Regions from separate parts of the Variovorax sp. VRV01 genome, predicted to be linked through region 2. Evidence: riboswitches for the same ligand, from Rfam matches in the RefSeq annotation. Region 2 holds a riboswitch; the other holds the start of a gene.
The links. A riboswitch is a leader RNA that binds a small molecule or an ion and turns the genes downstream of it on or off. The one in region 2 is predicted to bind cobalamin.
Positions count from the first base shown of each region.

Region 1 (7,548 bases), on a different contig from region 2:
GATGCGCTCCTGCATCTCGTCGTCGTGGGCCTGGGCGGTGGCAATCAGCACGGCGCGCCGCATTCCGGGCGCCTCGGCCAGCCAGTCGGCGGCGCGCTGCTCGGCGCGGCGCGACTTGCCGCTTTTCTGGCCACCGAGGATGAATTCGTGTTCAACGCGCATGCGCATCGGCCTCCGGGGTTTCGCGTTCGAGCTCGATCGGCATCGCGCCGAACAGGCTGGCCGTGGCTTCGGGGCTGGACGCGAACCACGCATGAAAATAGCTCGCCCGCACCGGGCCGTGCACATAGAAGGCCTCTCCGGCGCGGGCGTCCGCGCCCGGCCTGCCGGTGAAGGCCGCCGGCACCAGCGGCGTCTCGCAGCTCGAATAATGAAAGGTGTGGCCGCGCACGGTGTGGTCGCCAAGCTTGAGCTGCTGAGGACCCAGGCCGGCGAGCCGCTTGTGCATCGCCACCCGGCCGGGCAGCAGGCCCCAGAGCGCGTGCGATGCGCCATCGGCCGTCTCCAGTTGCTCGAACAGCGACATCATGCCGCCGCACTCGGCCCAGACCGGCCTGCCCGCGGCCACATGCGCGGCCAGCGCCGCGCGCAGGGAATCGCTGGCGGACAGCGCCTTGGCATGCAGTTCGGGGTAGCCGCCGGGCAGCCAGAGCGCATCGCATGCGGGCAGCGCATCGCCGGCGAGCGGTGAGAAGAACACGACCCGCGCGCCCAGCGCCGCCAGCACGTCGAGGTTGGCCGGATAGATGAAGGCAAAGGCCGCGTCGCGCGCGACCGCGATGGTGCGGCCCTGCAGCAGCGGATCGATGCGCGCCGGCGGCTCGGCCGGGGCAGCCTCGAAGCGTACCAGCGGCCATTCGGCAAGCGGCCGCTTGCCCAGAGGCGTGGCGGCCATCGCGTCGGCCGCCGCATCGAGCCGCGCCATCGCGTCGCCGAGTTCATGCGCGGCGACCAGGCCCAGGTGCCGCTCGGGCAGCTCGAAGCCGGCACCGCGCGGCAGGCTGCCGAGCCACTGCGCCGGTTCGCGCAAGGCCCCCTTCAGCATGCCGGCATGGCGTTCACCGGCCACGCGGTTGGCCAGCACGCCGGCCCAGGGCAGCGCGGGCCGGAAGTTCTGCAGGCCGTAGGCCAGCGCGCCGAAGGTGCCGGCCATGGCCTGTGCATCGATCACGGCCAGCACCGGCAGGCCGAAGCGCTCGGCCAGGTCCGCCGCGCTGGGACTGCCATCGAACAGGCCCATGACGCCTTCGACGATCAGCAGGTCGGCCTCGGCCGCCGCCGCATGCAGCCGCCGGCGGCAGTCGGCCTCGCCGGTCATCCAGAGGTCGAGCGAATGCACCGGCGCGCCGCTTGCAAGCGCCAGCCAGCAGGGGTCGAGAAAGTCGGGCCCGCACTTGAAGACCCGCACGCGCCGGCCCTGGCGCGCATGCAGCCGCGCCAGGGCGGCCGCGACCGTGGTCTTGCCCTGCCCCGAAGCCGGGGCCGCCACCAGCACGGCGGCGCAGGCGTGCGCAGCGACCGGTTCGCTGTTCGCGTCGTACTGGCTTATTGCGGTGTCCACTTCAGGCCGATGTAAGCGTTGCGGCCGCCGGTGGCGTAGCCGCGTGCAAGCGTGTAGTCCTTGTCGCCCACATTGTCGACGCGGGCCACCAGGCCGATGTCGCGCGTGATCTGCGTGCTGGCCACCAGGTTCAGCACGGTATAGCCGCCCAGCGTGCGCGTGTTGGCGGCGTCGTCGAAGCGCTTGCTCGACGATTGCAGCTCGGCGCCCAGCGTCCAGCCGGCAACGCGCCAGTCGGCGCCGAGCGTGCCGTGGCGGCGCGCGCGGCGTGCGAGCAGGTGGTCGGTGTCCAGGTCGCGCGGGTCCTGGAAGTCGAGCGATGCGCGCAATGTCACGTCGCCGATGCGGTGGCCGCCCGACAGCGTCACGCCCTGGTAGCGGGCCCGCGCCGTGCTGGCATAGCAGCCGAAGCTGGAGCGGCAGTTGGTGGCCGAGCCGTCGAACACGATCAGGTTCTCGACGCGGTTCTGGTAGACGACGATGCCCGCATGCGTGCCGCCGTCGGTGTACTGCAGGCCCAGTTCCACGTTGCGGCTCGACTCTGGCTTGAGGCTGGCCACGCCGTATTCGCTGAAGCGCTGGTACAGCGTGGGTGCGCGGAACGCCGTGCCGGCCGAGACGGTGGCGCGCAGCCGCGGCGTGATCGCGTAGCCATAGGCGGCGCTGCCGGTGGCCTTGCCGCCGAATTCGCTGTCGTCGTCATGGCGCACATGCAGCTGGAGCGAATGCGCGCCCTGCACGAAGCCATAGCCGAGCGAGACCGCATCCTGCGAGCGCTTGCTCGAGAACAGGCCGCTGCTGGTGGTGGGTGCATTCTCGAGCGCGTCTTCGCGGCGCTCGAGCGTGGCCGTCACCAGGTGCGGGCCGAAGCGGAACTCGTTCTGGAACAGGTAGCCGCGCAGGTTCGTCTCGGTGCGGTAGAACGATGGCTGGGTCTTGTAGACCGACTGCGAATCGGTCACCTGCACGCGCGTGCTGTAGATGTCGTTCCACTTGGCCGACCACGACAGCCCGGCCGTGCGCAGCGTGTTGTTCGAGATGTCGTTCCTGAAGAGGATCGGCGGCTTGGTCCTGAAGCTCACCGGCGGGTCGTAGCCGGCTTCCATGTCGCTGTACAGCAGCGTGGCTTCCAGCCGCTGGTTCGGCGTGAGCTGGTAGCCCAGGCGCAGGTTGCCGGCATTGCTGCGGTAGCCGTCGCGGTCGGGGCTGGTGAAGCCGTCCTTCGAGGGCGTGCGCTTGTCCATCGGCAGCACGTTGAAGCCCCGGCTTTCCTCGTGGGCCGCGCCCAGCGAGTAGTCGAAGGCACCCGATTTCCCGCTCACGCCCGCCTCCGCCTTGCGCAAGCCATGGCTTCCGAAGCCGATGCCCGCGTAGGGCGCCACGCCCTCTTCGCCGCGCTTCGTGAAGAGCTGGATCACGCCGCCCACGGCATCGGAGCCGTACACCGCGGCGGCCGGACCGCGCAGCACTTCGATGCGGTCGATCTGCGAGAGCGGAATGCTTTCCCAGCCGGCACCGCCGGTCGATTGCGAATCGACGCGCACGCCGTCGATGTAGACGGCCGTGAAGCGCGTCTCGGCGCCGCGGATGAACAGGCTGGTGGTGTTGCCCACGCTGCCGTTGCGCGTGATCTCGATGCCCGGCAGGCGCGCCAGCACGTCGGCCACGCCGACCGCGCCGCTGCGCTCGATGGTCTGGCGGTCGACCACGGACACGTCGCCCACCAGGTCCGACAGCGGCTGCGGCGTGCGGTTGGCTGTGACCACGGTTTCGCCGAGTGCCGGCGCATCCTGCTGGGCATGCGCGACGGCCGGCAGTTGAAGCAGCGCCATGCCGCCGAAGGCGGAGGCCAGCGCGAGCGGCAGGCAGGCAAGGCGGCGGCGCGCAGGCGAACGGCCGAGGGAAAGAAAACCACAGGAAGTCATGAATGGAGCGAACGAACGTCTATGCCCGTCGCCGGCTTCCCCGCCGGCGCTTGGACGCAATGGCTGCCTTGCGCGCCGAACCGAAAATCGATCGCGCATGCGGCAGCCGCCTCGTTGGCCGGTATCCGGGCTGGCAGTGCGACCCCACCGCCTTCCCAGGTGCCTGTTTCAGGGCACCCAGTGGCTTGATGGATGAGGTTGACGCTTGCGGCGTCGACTGCTTGACCGTTGCGGGGGCAGCGCAGGCGGCTTCGGCCTTGTTCCGTTTCCGGAGGGCGTTCACTCCTGCTTCCCGTTGAACCGCGGCGCGTGAACCACGCCGCAGGCACCAACGCGCAGGATTCTAGGGCCTGCGCCGGCACAGTAAGCCAAAAGTTGCGCAGCCTGTGCTTCGCCGGGAAACTACAATCGCCAACCATGCCCGCCTCCAGCCCCATCGACCAGATCGCCGAGCGTGTGGACCGCCTGCTCGTGCGTCATGAAGAGGTGCAGCGCACCAATGCGCTGCTGCAGGAGCAGGTCGAAGCGCTCACGCGCGAGCGCGATGCGCTGAAGTCGCGGCTGGCCGCGGCCCGCACGCGCCTCGATGCATTGCTCGAGCGGCTGCCGGCTGAACCCCCTTCCCAAGATTCCCCCGCATGAAGCAGATTGAAGTTCAGATCATGGGCCAGAGCTATCTGCTCGGCTGCCCCGACGGCGGCGAGGCGCAACTGCGCGAAGCCGTCGAGCGCGTGGACGCGGCCATGTGCAAGATCCGCGATGCCGGCAAGGTGAAGGCGCGCGACCGCATCGCGGTGCTCGCCTCGCTGAACCTGGCTTTCGACCTGGCGGCACAGCAAGCGGCCGCCGCGGCCGCGCCGCTTCCCGTGGCCGCGGCGTCCTCGGCCCCCTCGGCAGATGGCGGGGACGCCGACGCCAAGGCCGCCCAGCTCATTCAGAAACTCGATCAAGCCCTCGCGGGCGATGACCATTTACTCTGAGCGGAAGCACCCGGCCCGTCCGGGGCGTAAAATCCGAACTGTCTGCGGTGCGCGTCGGGCTTAATATTTCCTTGTTCCAATGCTCTCCGGAGCCGGGCTTGGTACATCGCTTGACGGGTGTGATCATCTCGCGTCAGATGAACCCGAAGTCTTGCTGCCCTCGCCCACCTGAACCCTGGTTCAGGATGCGGGTTCGGCGCCCACTTGCAGACACCTTTTTCCGTTCATACGGCCCCTGCATGCGCTGCACGGGGCCGTTGCTTTTTTTCAAGGCTTCGCTGCGTGACTTCCCTGCTCGACCCCCTCCTGATCGCCGAACTGGCCGCACTCGGCCTGGGCACCGGTTTCCTGGCGGGCCTGCTGGGCATCGGCGGCGGGATGCTCATGGTGCCGTTCATCACGATCATCATGGGGCACCGCGGGGTGGCCTCCGATCTCGCGGTGAAGATGGCGATCGCCACCTCGATGGCCACGATCATCTTCACCTCGGTGTCCAGCGTGCGCGCACACCACAAGCGCGGCGCGGTGCGCTGGGACATCGTGCGGCGCCTGGCGCCCGGCATCGTCATCGGCAGCCTGCTGGGCAGCCTGGGCGTGTTCGCGCTGCTCAAGGGCACGGTGCTGGCCATCGTCTTTGCGCTGTTCGTGGGCTTCTCGGCCACGCAGATGTTCCTCGACCGCAAGCCCAAGCCCACGCGCCAGATGCCGGGCACCGCGGGGCAGCTGTCGGCGGGCGGCGCCATCGGCTTCATCTCGGGCCTGGTCGGCGCGGGCGGGGGCTTCGTCAGCGTGCCGTTCATGACCTGGTGCAACATCTCCATCCACAACGCCGTGGCGACCAGCGCCGCGCTCGGCTTTCCGATTGCGGTGGCCAACGTGCTGGGCTACGTGGTGAGCGGACAGTCGGTGCAAGGCCTTCCGGCCGGCTCGTTCGGCTACATCTGGCTGCCCGCGCTCGCGGTCATTGCGGTGTGCAGCGTGCTCACCGCGCCGCTGGGTGCGAAGGCAGCGCACAACCTGCCGGTGAAGAAGCTCAAGCGCGTGTTCGCGAGCATCCTGTACCTGCTGGCGGCCTACATGCTCTGGAAGGGCCTGCAGGGCTGAGCCGCCGCGCGCCTTGAAAGCCCCTCGGCGGCCGGGTGGGATCCGTTGCGAGGCCGCGGCCCCGGCCGTATAACGGGCGCATGAAAATCCTCATTGCTGTCGACGGCAGCGCCTATACGCAGAAGGCGCTCAATTACCTGCTGGCCAACCGCGCGATGTTCGTGGATGGCCATGAGCTGGTCATCGTGCATGTCTGCACCGGTATCTCGGGCCATGTGGCGCGCCACCTCAGCAAGGAGGTGATCGCCGATTACTACGCCGAGGAAAACGCCAAGGTGCTCGACCCCGTGGCGGCCTTGCTTGCGCAGAACAGCGTGAGCAACTACACGATCGACAAGCGCCATGGCCATGCGGCCGAGGAAATCCTCAAGTCGGCGGCGGCTGCGCATGCGCAGCTGATCGTGCTCGGTACCCATGGCCACGGCATCATCGGCCGCGCGCTGATGGGCTCGGTGGCCACCAAGGTGATCTCCGAGACCGACACCTCGGTGCTGCTGGTGCAGTAGCCGGGCTTTTCTCTTCTTTCCCCTCTTATTGCACGCGCTGCTGCCGCCATTCGCGCGGCGCGAGGTGGTTCCCGTGCTGCACGGTGCTGAAGGCCGACGACCAGAGCGACGAATACATCAACTGCCATGCGGGCAGCGGGCTCATGAACGGGCCGGGCGCAGCGTAGCGGGCCCCTCGCTCCGGGGATGCCGTAGGATGCGCGGCCCTACACAAAGGCAAGGACCCGACCATGTGGAGCGATCTCGACAGCCTCGTCGAAGCCTCGATGCAGGAATGGAAAGTACCGGGACTCGCGCTGGCCGTCATCCAGGACGGCGACATCGCCGTGCTCAAGGGCTACGGCGTGCGCGACATCGACACGGGCCTGCCCGTGACCATCGACACGCAATTCCTGCTGTGCTCGATCACCAAGTCGTTCACCGCGGCCGGACTCGGCCTGCTGGTGGACGAACGCAAGCTCGACTGGGACCGGCCGGTGCGCGAGGTGATTCCCGAATTCCGCCTGCACGATCCGGTGGCGACCGAGCGGCTGACCGTGCGCGATCTGCTGTGCCATCACAGCGGGCTGCCGCGGCATGACTGGATCCACATGCCCGGCGACCTGGGCAATGCGCAGATGCTGGCCGCGCTCAGGCACCTTGCACCCAGCAAGGACCTGCGCGACACCTTCCAGTACTCGAACCTCGGCTACCTGGTCGCCGGCATGGTCACCGAGCGGATCAGCGGCCAGAGCTACCAGGACTTCACCACCGAGCGCCTGATGAAGCCGCTGGGCTTCAGCCGCTTCGGCTTCTCCATCGAGGCCCTCGCGGCCGCCGAAGACGCCGCCCGTCCCCATGCGATGGACGGCGATGAGCGCTACCGCACGCCGCTGTCGCCGATCCGCGCGACGCCGGCCGGCGGCATCAACGCCTCGGTGGCCGATCTTGCGAAATGGGCACGCTTTCTCCTCGACGGCAAGGCGCATGGACGGCAACTGCTTTCGCCTCAGGCGCTGCGCGAAATGACGACCCCGCGCGTGCACATGGGGCGCTCCCCTTACGCCGAGATCGGCGACTCGCACTACGGCCTCGGGCTCTTCTGCGAGCAGTACCGCGGCGAGCGCACCGTCGCGCACTCGGGCTCGTGGACCGGCTGGAGCACGCTCATGACGATGCAGCCCGAGCGTCGCGCAGGCATCGTGGTGCTGACGAACCGCACACCGGGGAGCGTCCAGGCAATCCTCACCTACGCCGTGCTCGACCGCATCTGCGGCCGCGAGCCGGTCGACTGGTTCGAGCGCCTGGCCCCCAAGCGCAGGCAGGCCATCGAACAGCAGGCGCTCGACCGGAAGGCGGGCGCGGAAGTCCGCAGGAGCGGAACCCACCCGAGCCATCCGCTCGATGACTATGCCGGCGACTACGAGCACCCGGCCTACGGGCGCCTGCGCATCGACAGGGAGGCGGACGGGCTCGCATGGCGCTGGCGCGGC
Region 1 is NZ_JACVBS010000007.1:12,429-19,976, reverse strand. It holds gene IB278_RS13870 (bifunctional adenosylcobinamide kinase/adenosylcobinamide-phosphate guanylyltransferase) at 1-162, opposite strand, end outside; gene IB278_RS13865 (cobyrinate a,c-diamide synthase) at 152-1,561, opposite strand; gene IB278_RS13860 (TonB-dependent receptor domain-containing protein) at 1,546-3,486, opposite strand; cobalamin riboswitch at 3,585-3,834, opposite strand; gene IB278_RS13855 (DUF904 domain-containing protein) at 3,904-4,128, shown strand; gene IB278_RS13850 (cell division protein ZapA) at 4,125-4,466, shown strand; gene IB278_RS13845 (sulfite exporter TauE/SafE family protein) at 4,749-5,570, shown strand; gene IB278_RS13840 (universal stress protein) at 5,651-6,076, shown strand; gene IB278_RS13835 (serine hydrolase) at 6,307-7,548, shown strand, end outside.
Region 1: another riboswitch for cobalamin. It lies ahead of IB278_RS13860 (TonB-dependent receptor domain-containing protein); the one in region 2 lies ahead of cobM (precorrin-4 C(11)-methyltransferase).

Region 2 (7,548 bases):
GACCACGCGGCGCTCTTCGGCCTGTGCGGCGCGGATCCATTCGGGCACCTGCGACAGTGCGCCGGTGAGGTCGCGCTGCACCGCGCCGGGTGCGATGTGCGGCGCGAACAGCGCCAGCGTGCGTGCGGCGCCGATCACCAGCTGCGCCTGCTGCAGATGGGCCATCGCGCTGCGCCCGAGGCTCGCATCGCCGTCGTCCAGCACGCCGAGGATGCGGCATTTGTGGGTCATGTTGTTGTCGTTGTCGTTCACGGCGCCTCCGCGATCTTTCGGCCTTCGAAGTCGCAGACCAGCACTTTCAGTTCGAATTGGTCGGGGTAGCGTGTGCGCAGCGTCTGGATGACGCGCTGCGCGAGCGCCGTGTGAAAGGCGGCGCCGAGCCCGAGCGTGTCCATGCGCTCGCCGGCATAGCGCGCGGTCTCGTTGCCGCGGATCGCATCGCACACATCGGGCGGCGCGCCGAGTCCGGCGGCCAGGTCGGCCAGCAGGCCGGTGTCGACCTCTGCCCGGCCGGCGTGGGTGATGGTCTCGCCCTGCGCGATCTTGGTGAGCTTGCCGACCATGCCGCCGATCACCACTTTCCGGATCCCGGCCTTGACCGCGGCGCCCATCGCATAGCGCAGGAAGTCGCCCATCTGCACGAAGGCCGGCTCGGGCAGCTCCGGCATTTCGGCCATCACGAATTTCTCGGTGCGCCCGCCGGTCGTGAGCACGACCACGCCGTGGCCCAGCGTGCCCGCCACCTGCACGCCCTGCACCACGCTCGCGCGGTAGGCGGCGGTGGAGTACGGCTTGACGATGCCGGTCGTGCCCAGGATCGAGATGCCGCCGAGGATGCCCAGGCGCGCGTTGAGCGTCTTCCTGGCCATCTCCTCGCCCTGCGGCACGGAGATGGCGACTTCGAGGCCGACTTCGTCGAGCAGCGTCGCGCCCACCGCGCGCACGTTGGCCTCGATGTTGCGGCGCGGCACCGGGTTGATGGCGGGGCCGCCCACGGCGAGCCCGAGGCCCGGCATGGTGACGGTGCCCACGCCGGCGCCGCCGGCCAGCACCACCTGGCCCGCGAGCTCGGGCAGCAGGCGCACATCGGCCGTGAGATGGGCCTTGTCGGTGCAGTCGGGATCGTCGCCGGCGTCCTTGATGACCATCGCATGCGCGCTCGCGCCGTCGACGCGGCCGTCGTGCACCGCGAAGCGCACGAGGTCGCCGTTGGGCAGCAGGCACTCGACCTCGCCGGGCACCTGCCCCGTGACCAGGCCGATCACCGCCGCGCGCGCCGCCGCGGCCGAACACGCACCGGTCGTGAAACCGGTGCGGGTGCCGCGGGGCGCGCCCTTGTCCATCATGCGGCGTGTTCGCGCGCCTCGGCCAGGCTCAGCAGCGCGTGGATCGCGGCCACCACCAGCGTGGAGCCGCCCTTGCGCCCGCGGATCACGATCCAGGGCACGTCGTTTTCGAGCGCGACCAGGTCCTTCGACTCGGCCGCCGACACGAAGCCCACCGGCATGCCGACCACCAGCGCGGGGCGCGCGCCCTCCTCGTGGATCAGCCGCACGATCTCGATCAGCGCGGTGGGCGCATTGCCGATGCCGACGATCGCGCCGTCGACCAGCCCGAGCCGATGCGCCTTGCGCATCGCCTGCACCGCGCGCGTGGTGCCTTCGGCCATCGCCTGCGAGATCACGTCGGGGTCGCTGATGAACTGGTGCGTGCCCATGCCGAAGTGGGCCAGGCGCGGGGCCGAGAGGCCGACGCAGATCATCTCGACATCGGCCAGCACGCGGCTGGCGCGCGAGCGGATGGCGGCGATGGCGGCGTCGACCGCTTCAGGATGAAAGTCGGTCAGGCCGTTGAAGTCGAAGTCGGCGTTCGCATGGATCATGCGGCGCACCACGGGCCACTGGTCAGCGGTGTAGGCATGCGATGCCACCTCGCGGTCGATCACCGCGAAGGAATCGTGCTCGATGGCACGGCCCGCCGCGGTGAGCTGCTCGGTGACGACGTTGGCCGCCGTGGAAGACGCCGGCTTCATCGCAGCACCGGCACCGGATCGTGCGCATGGGCGTGGCCATGCGCGTGGTCGTGATCGTGGTCGTGATGGTGATCGTGACCATGGTCATGGCCGTGCGCGCCCGCATCGCCATGGTGATGGCCGCCCAGCCCGTGTTCCACCGCGAAGTCGCGGAACTTGCAGCCGTCGCAGGGCATGAGCGCGGCCGGTGCGCCGCGCCGCAGGTCATCCACGCGCTGCTCCAGCAGCGCAAAGATCTCGGGCTCGAAGCCGAAGTAGCGCGTGGAGACAAAACGGATCGTCGGGTATTGCGCCTTCAGGTGTTCGACTTGGCGCGCGATCCGTTCGACCAGCGTGCCGTTGAACAGGTAGTACGGCAGCACCACCACCTGCTTCATGCCCAGCAGGCTCTGGCGCTGCACGGCCCGCTCCAGACGCGGGTAGGTGATGCCCGTGAAGGCAAGGTCGACCAGCTCGTGGTCGGTCTCCTCCATCAGCCAGCGCGCCATCTTGGCCATGTCGCCGTTGGCCTGGCGGTCCGACGAACCCCGGCCCAGGATCACCACGCCGGTGGTGGTCGGGTCGGGCATGTCGAGCGCCTGCATCGCGTCCTTGAGGCGGCGCCGCAGGATCGCCAGGATCGGGTCGCAGGCCGTGAGGTGCGGCGCATAGAGGAACTGCACCATCGGGTACTTGAGCCGGGCGCCGTCGATGGCCTGCGGGATGTCCATCTTCACGTGGCCCGCGGCATTGAGGATGAGCGGCACCACGATCACGCGCCGCGCGCTCTCGGCGGCGCGGCGCAGGCCCTCGCTCATCGTGATCTCGGAGAACTCGATGAAGCAGACCTCGATGCGCCAGCCCGGCTGCCGCTCGCGCCATTGCGCGGCGAAGGCCTCGATCTCGTCGTTGCCGGATTTTTCGCGCGAGCCGTGGCCCACCAGCAGAATGGTTTCTGAGTTCATGGAAGTTCCTGGCGCAGGGTTTCGGCGGGAACGCTCGCGCGCCTGAAGCGGTGCGTGAAGCTCGCGTCGTAGAGCTTGGATTTGGCGAGCGTGGTCCACTGCCGCGCGCCCAGCGTGGGGCTGGCGATGATCATCGACTGGGTCGCGATGCGGGCCTCGCGGCACAGCGCCTGGATAGTCGCCACCGTGCCGCGCACGATCTTCTCTTCGCCGGGCCAGCTCGCCTTGTGGACCACCACCACGGGCGCATCGGGCGACCAGCCGGCGGCCGCGAGTGCGGCCGTGACCTTGCCCAGCAGCGTGATGCTCAGGAAGATGCACAGCGTGCTGTGGTGCGCGGCCAGCGCCTCGAGCGACTCGCCCTCGGGCATCGGCGTGCGGCCTTCGACGCGCGTGAAGATCACGGTCTGCGTGACCTCGGGCAGCGTGAGGCTTTCCACCGCCGCGGCCGCCGATGCCATGGCGGAGGACACGCCCGGCACCACCCCGATCGGCACGCCCGCCGCATCCAGCGGCTGCACCAGTTCGATCAGCGCGCCGTACAGGCCCGGGTCGCCGGTCTGCAGGCGCACCACGGTCTCGCAGCGCGCGGCCTGCGCGATCAGCCAGGCCGACATCTGCTCGAGCGTCATGTCCTTGCTGTCGGCAATGGCGCAGTCCGGATGCGCCCAGCGCATCGCGGCTTCGCTCACCAGCGAGCCCGCGAACAGGATCGCCCCGGCGCGCTCGACGAGGCCGCGGCCCTTGACGGTGATGAGTTCCGGATCGCCCGGGCCCGCACCGACGAACCACACGGTTCCCGGCGCCGGCGCACTGCCTGGAGCGATGGCTCGCTCGTTCATCATGATGATTCCTCCGCGCCCGCCGCGCGATAGATGGTCGGTAGGACCGGGCAGCGGGAGAAATCGGAGGGGCGTCAGTGGATGCGGTTCCGGCGGATGCACACCTGCATCGAGCCGGACGCCATGCGCCGCCCGCCGATCCTCGCCCACCGCAAGGTCATGCGCTGGTCGTCAGGCCGGTCTCCGGGCTCACGAGCGGAAGGCCATCGGCTCTCCAGCAAGACCACCTTCCCATGCCGTTCGCGGCACAGTGGCGCGGGACCGAATCCCGGGGCCTTGCTTCTGACTCGTTTACCGTTGCGGGGGCAGCGTCGGCATTGCGCGGTGTTCTCTCCACCGCCGCGCACCGACTTCCCGTTTCACCCTGGCCACCCCGCCGTTGATACGGGGCGCCAGGACACCTGACAACGCGCGCAAAGTGTATCAGGCGGTCTGGGCTCGATGAACGGCGGAAGGAGCCCCATGCCGGGGAAGGGAAGGCGCATCGGCGCGCTCCATCCGCCGCAGCGCGGCGCTCAGCTCGTCCTGCTCCGCAGGGCCCAGCTCGCGCGCCAGGCGCCTGAACCCGGCCTGGTAGCAGGGCAGCATCAGCGCCGCGGTGAGCGCGTGGACGTCATCGCCGCGTGCAAGGCGCTCATGGCACGCAGCGATGCTCCGATACACGCCGAGCGCCTGCGCGACGCGGGTTTTCCTGCTGCTGTCGTTGCTGCTCTCGATGCTCATCGCCGGCTCCTTGTGGCGCGCCGTGGATGGCGCCGCAAGGCAACTCTATGGATTGGCGGGCGCAGCGGGGAGTAACAAGATCGTCGTGAATCCGGCCCTACTCGACCGCGACCTTGCCCTCCTTGACCAGCCTCGCGAACTTCACCGTCTCTTCGCGGATGCGCGCCGCCATCTCGGCGGAGCTGTCGCCGATCGGCTCGGCGCCGATGGCGCGCATCCGCTCGGCGAACTCCGGCGACTTGATGATCCTGGCCATCTCGGCGTGAAGCTTCGAGGTGATGTCCTTCGGCGTGCCCGCCGGTGCCAGCACCCCGAACCAGGTGCCGATGTCGAAGCCTTTCAGGCCGGCCTCTTCGAGCGTCGGCACGTCGGGCAGCACGGCGGAGCGCTTCGCGGTGGTGACGGCCAGCGCGCGCAGCTTGCCGCCCTTGATGTGCTGCAGCACGGGCGTGATGGTGTCGAAGGACATGTCCACCTGTCCGCCCAGCAGGTCGGTGGTGAGCGGACCGCTGCCCTTGTATGGCACGTGCAGCAGCCTGACGCCGGTGCTGGCCTGGAACTGGGTGCCGATCAGGTGCTGGGCCGTGCCGTTGCCGTTGGAGCCGTAGGTCATCTCCTTCGGCGACGACTTGGCGAGCGCGACCAGTTCGGCGGCCGACTTGGCCGGCGTGAGCGACGCGTTGACCACCAGCACATTGGGCACCATCGCCACCGTGGTGATGGGCGCAAAGTCTTTCTGGAAGTCGTAGGGCAGCTTCTTGTAGACGCTGGTCGCGATGGTGTGGTGCACCGCGCCCATCAGCAGCGTGTAGCCATCGGGCCTGGCCTTGGCGACGTAGTCGGCGCCCAGCGTGGCGCCGGCGCCGGGCTTGCTTTCCACGATCACGGGCTGGCCCAGGGCCTTGGAGAGCGCATCGGCCAGCGCGCGGGCCAGCACGTCGGTGGTGCCGCCGGAGGGGAAGGGCACGACCAGGCTGATCGGCTTGGCCGGCCACGGCTCTTGCGCGGTGGCCCAGGGCGCGATGCAAAGGCCGAGGGTCGCCAGGACGGTTCCCGCGAGGGCGCGGCGCCTGGTGGCGCATGGTTGCTTCATCATGTTTTGTCTCCTGGCTGACGGTCTGCGCCGTGTGTTTTCTTTAGGCGAGCCGCGCGCACACGGCCTGCGTGACCTGCGCCGTGGTGGCGCTGCCGCCGAGATCGCGCGTGTGCAGCGCGGGGTCGGCCGTCACGGCTTCGATCGCCTGCATGACGCGCCGCGCGGCCTCGGCCTCGCCCAGGTGCTCCAGCAGCATCACGACCGACCAGAAGGTGCCGACCGGATTGGCCAGGCCCTTGCCCATGATGTCGAAGGCGGAGCCGTGGATCGGTTCGAACATCGACGGGTAGCGCCGCTCGGGATCGATGTTGCCGGTGGGGGCGATGCCCAGGCTGCCCGCGAGCGCGGCGGCCAGGTCGCTGAGGATGTCGGCATGCAGGTTGGTCGCGACGATGGTGTCGAGCGAGGCCGGCCGGTTGATCATGCGCGCGGTCGATGCATCGACCAGTTCCTTGTCCCAGGTGACGTCCGGAAACTCCTTCGATATCTGCAGCGCGATCTCGTCCCACATCACCATCGCGTGGCGCTGGGCGTTACTCTTGGTGATGACCGTGAGCAGCTTGCGGGGCCGCGACTGCGCCAGCCTGAAGGCGAAGCGCATGATGCGTTCGACGCCGGCACGGGTCATCATCGACACGTCGGTGGCGGCTTCGATCGGATGGCCCTGGTGCACGCGGCCGCCGACGCCCGCGTACTCGCCTTCGGAGTTCTCGCGCACGATCACCCAGTTCAGGTCGTCCGGTCCGCAGCGCTTGAGGGGGCCATCGATGCCGGGCAGGATGCGCGTCGGGCGCACGTTGGCGTACTGGTCGAAGCCCTGACAGATCTTCAGCCGCAGGCCCCAGAGCGTGATGTGGTCGGGAATGTGCGGATCGCCCGCCGAGCCGAACAGGATCGCGTCCTTGCCGCGCAGCGCGTCGAGGCCGTCGTCCGGCATCATCTTGCCGTGCGCGCGGTAGTAGTCACCGCCCCAGCCGAAGTTCTCGAATTCAAAGCCGAAGCTGCTGCTGGCCGAAGCCAGCGCTTCGAGCACTTTCTGGCCTGCGGGAACGACTTCCTTGCCGATGCCGTCTCCGGGGATGGTTGCGATCTTGTACGTCTTCATGGCGATGTCTGCGGGAGGTTGGAAAGAGCTCCGACTGTAGGAAGCAGGAGCCCGCGGAATCGGCGCTAAAGTGAAGCCATCGTTAACCTGTATTCAACAGTGGAGCCGCGATGAGCAGCGCCATCCTTCCGGCCGATCTCGGCTTCTTCTCCACCCTGGCCAGCGCCGGCAGCCTCAGCGCCGCTGCGCGGGAACTGGGCATCACCACGCCCGCGGTCAGCAAGCACCTGGCGCTGATGGAATCGCGCGCCGGCGTGCTGCTGGTCAACCGCTCGACGCGCCGCATGAGCCTCACGCCCGAGGGCGAGCTGTACCTGGAGCATGCGCGCCGCATCCTCGGCGAGATCGACGGCATGGAGGAACTGCTGGGCGTGTCGCGCGCCACGCCGCGCGGCCTGCTGCGCGTGAATGCCACGCTGGGCTTCGGGCGCAGCCATGTCGCGCCGCTGATCTCGCGCTTCGTGCGCAAGCATCCGGCCGTGGAAGTGCAGCTGCAGCTGTCGGTCAATCCGCCGGCGCCGAGCGAGGACCTGTTCGATGTCTGCGTGCGCTTCGGCGCGCCGCCGGACATCCGCGTGGTGGCAAGGCATATCGCGTCGAACCGCCGGCTGCTGTGCGCATCGCCCGCCTACCTGGCGGCGCGCGGCATGCCCAAGGTGCCGAACGACCTGGCCAGGCACAACTGCATCGGCATCCGCCAGGGCGAGGAGGCCTATGGGGTCTGGCGCCTGACGAGCGGCAGAGGGCGCCATGCGCGCACCGAGTCCGTCAGGACGCGCGGCAACCTGGCGACCAACGACGGCGAG
Region 2 is NZ_JACVBS010000003.1:288,801-296,348, reverse strand. It holds gene cbiE (precorrin-6y C5,15-methyltransferase (decarboxylating) subunit CbiE) at 1-252, opposite strand, end outside; gene IB278_RS07650 (cobalt-precorrin-5B (C(1))-methyltransferase) at 249-1,346, opposite strand; gene IB278_RS07645 (precorrin-8X methylmutase) at 1,343-2,032, opposite strand; gene IB278_RS07640 (sirohydrochlorin chelatase) at 2,029-2,976, opposite strand; gene cobM (precorrin-4 C(11)-methyltransferase) at 2,973-3,818, opposite strand; cobalamin riboswitch at 3,975-4,238, opposite strand; gene IB278_RS07630 (hypothetical protein) at 4,242-4,541, opposite strand; gene IB278_RS07625 (Bug family tripartite tricarboxylate transporter substrate binding protein) at 4,639-5,637, opposite strand; gene IB278_RS07620 (tartrate dehydrogenase) at 5,678-6,742, opposite strand; gene IB278_RS07615 (LysR substrate-binding domain-containing protein) at 6,853-7,548, shown strand, end outside.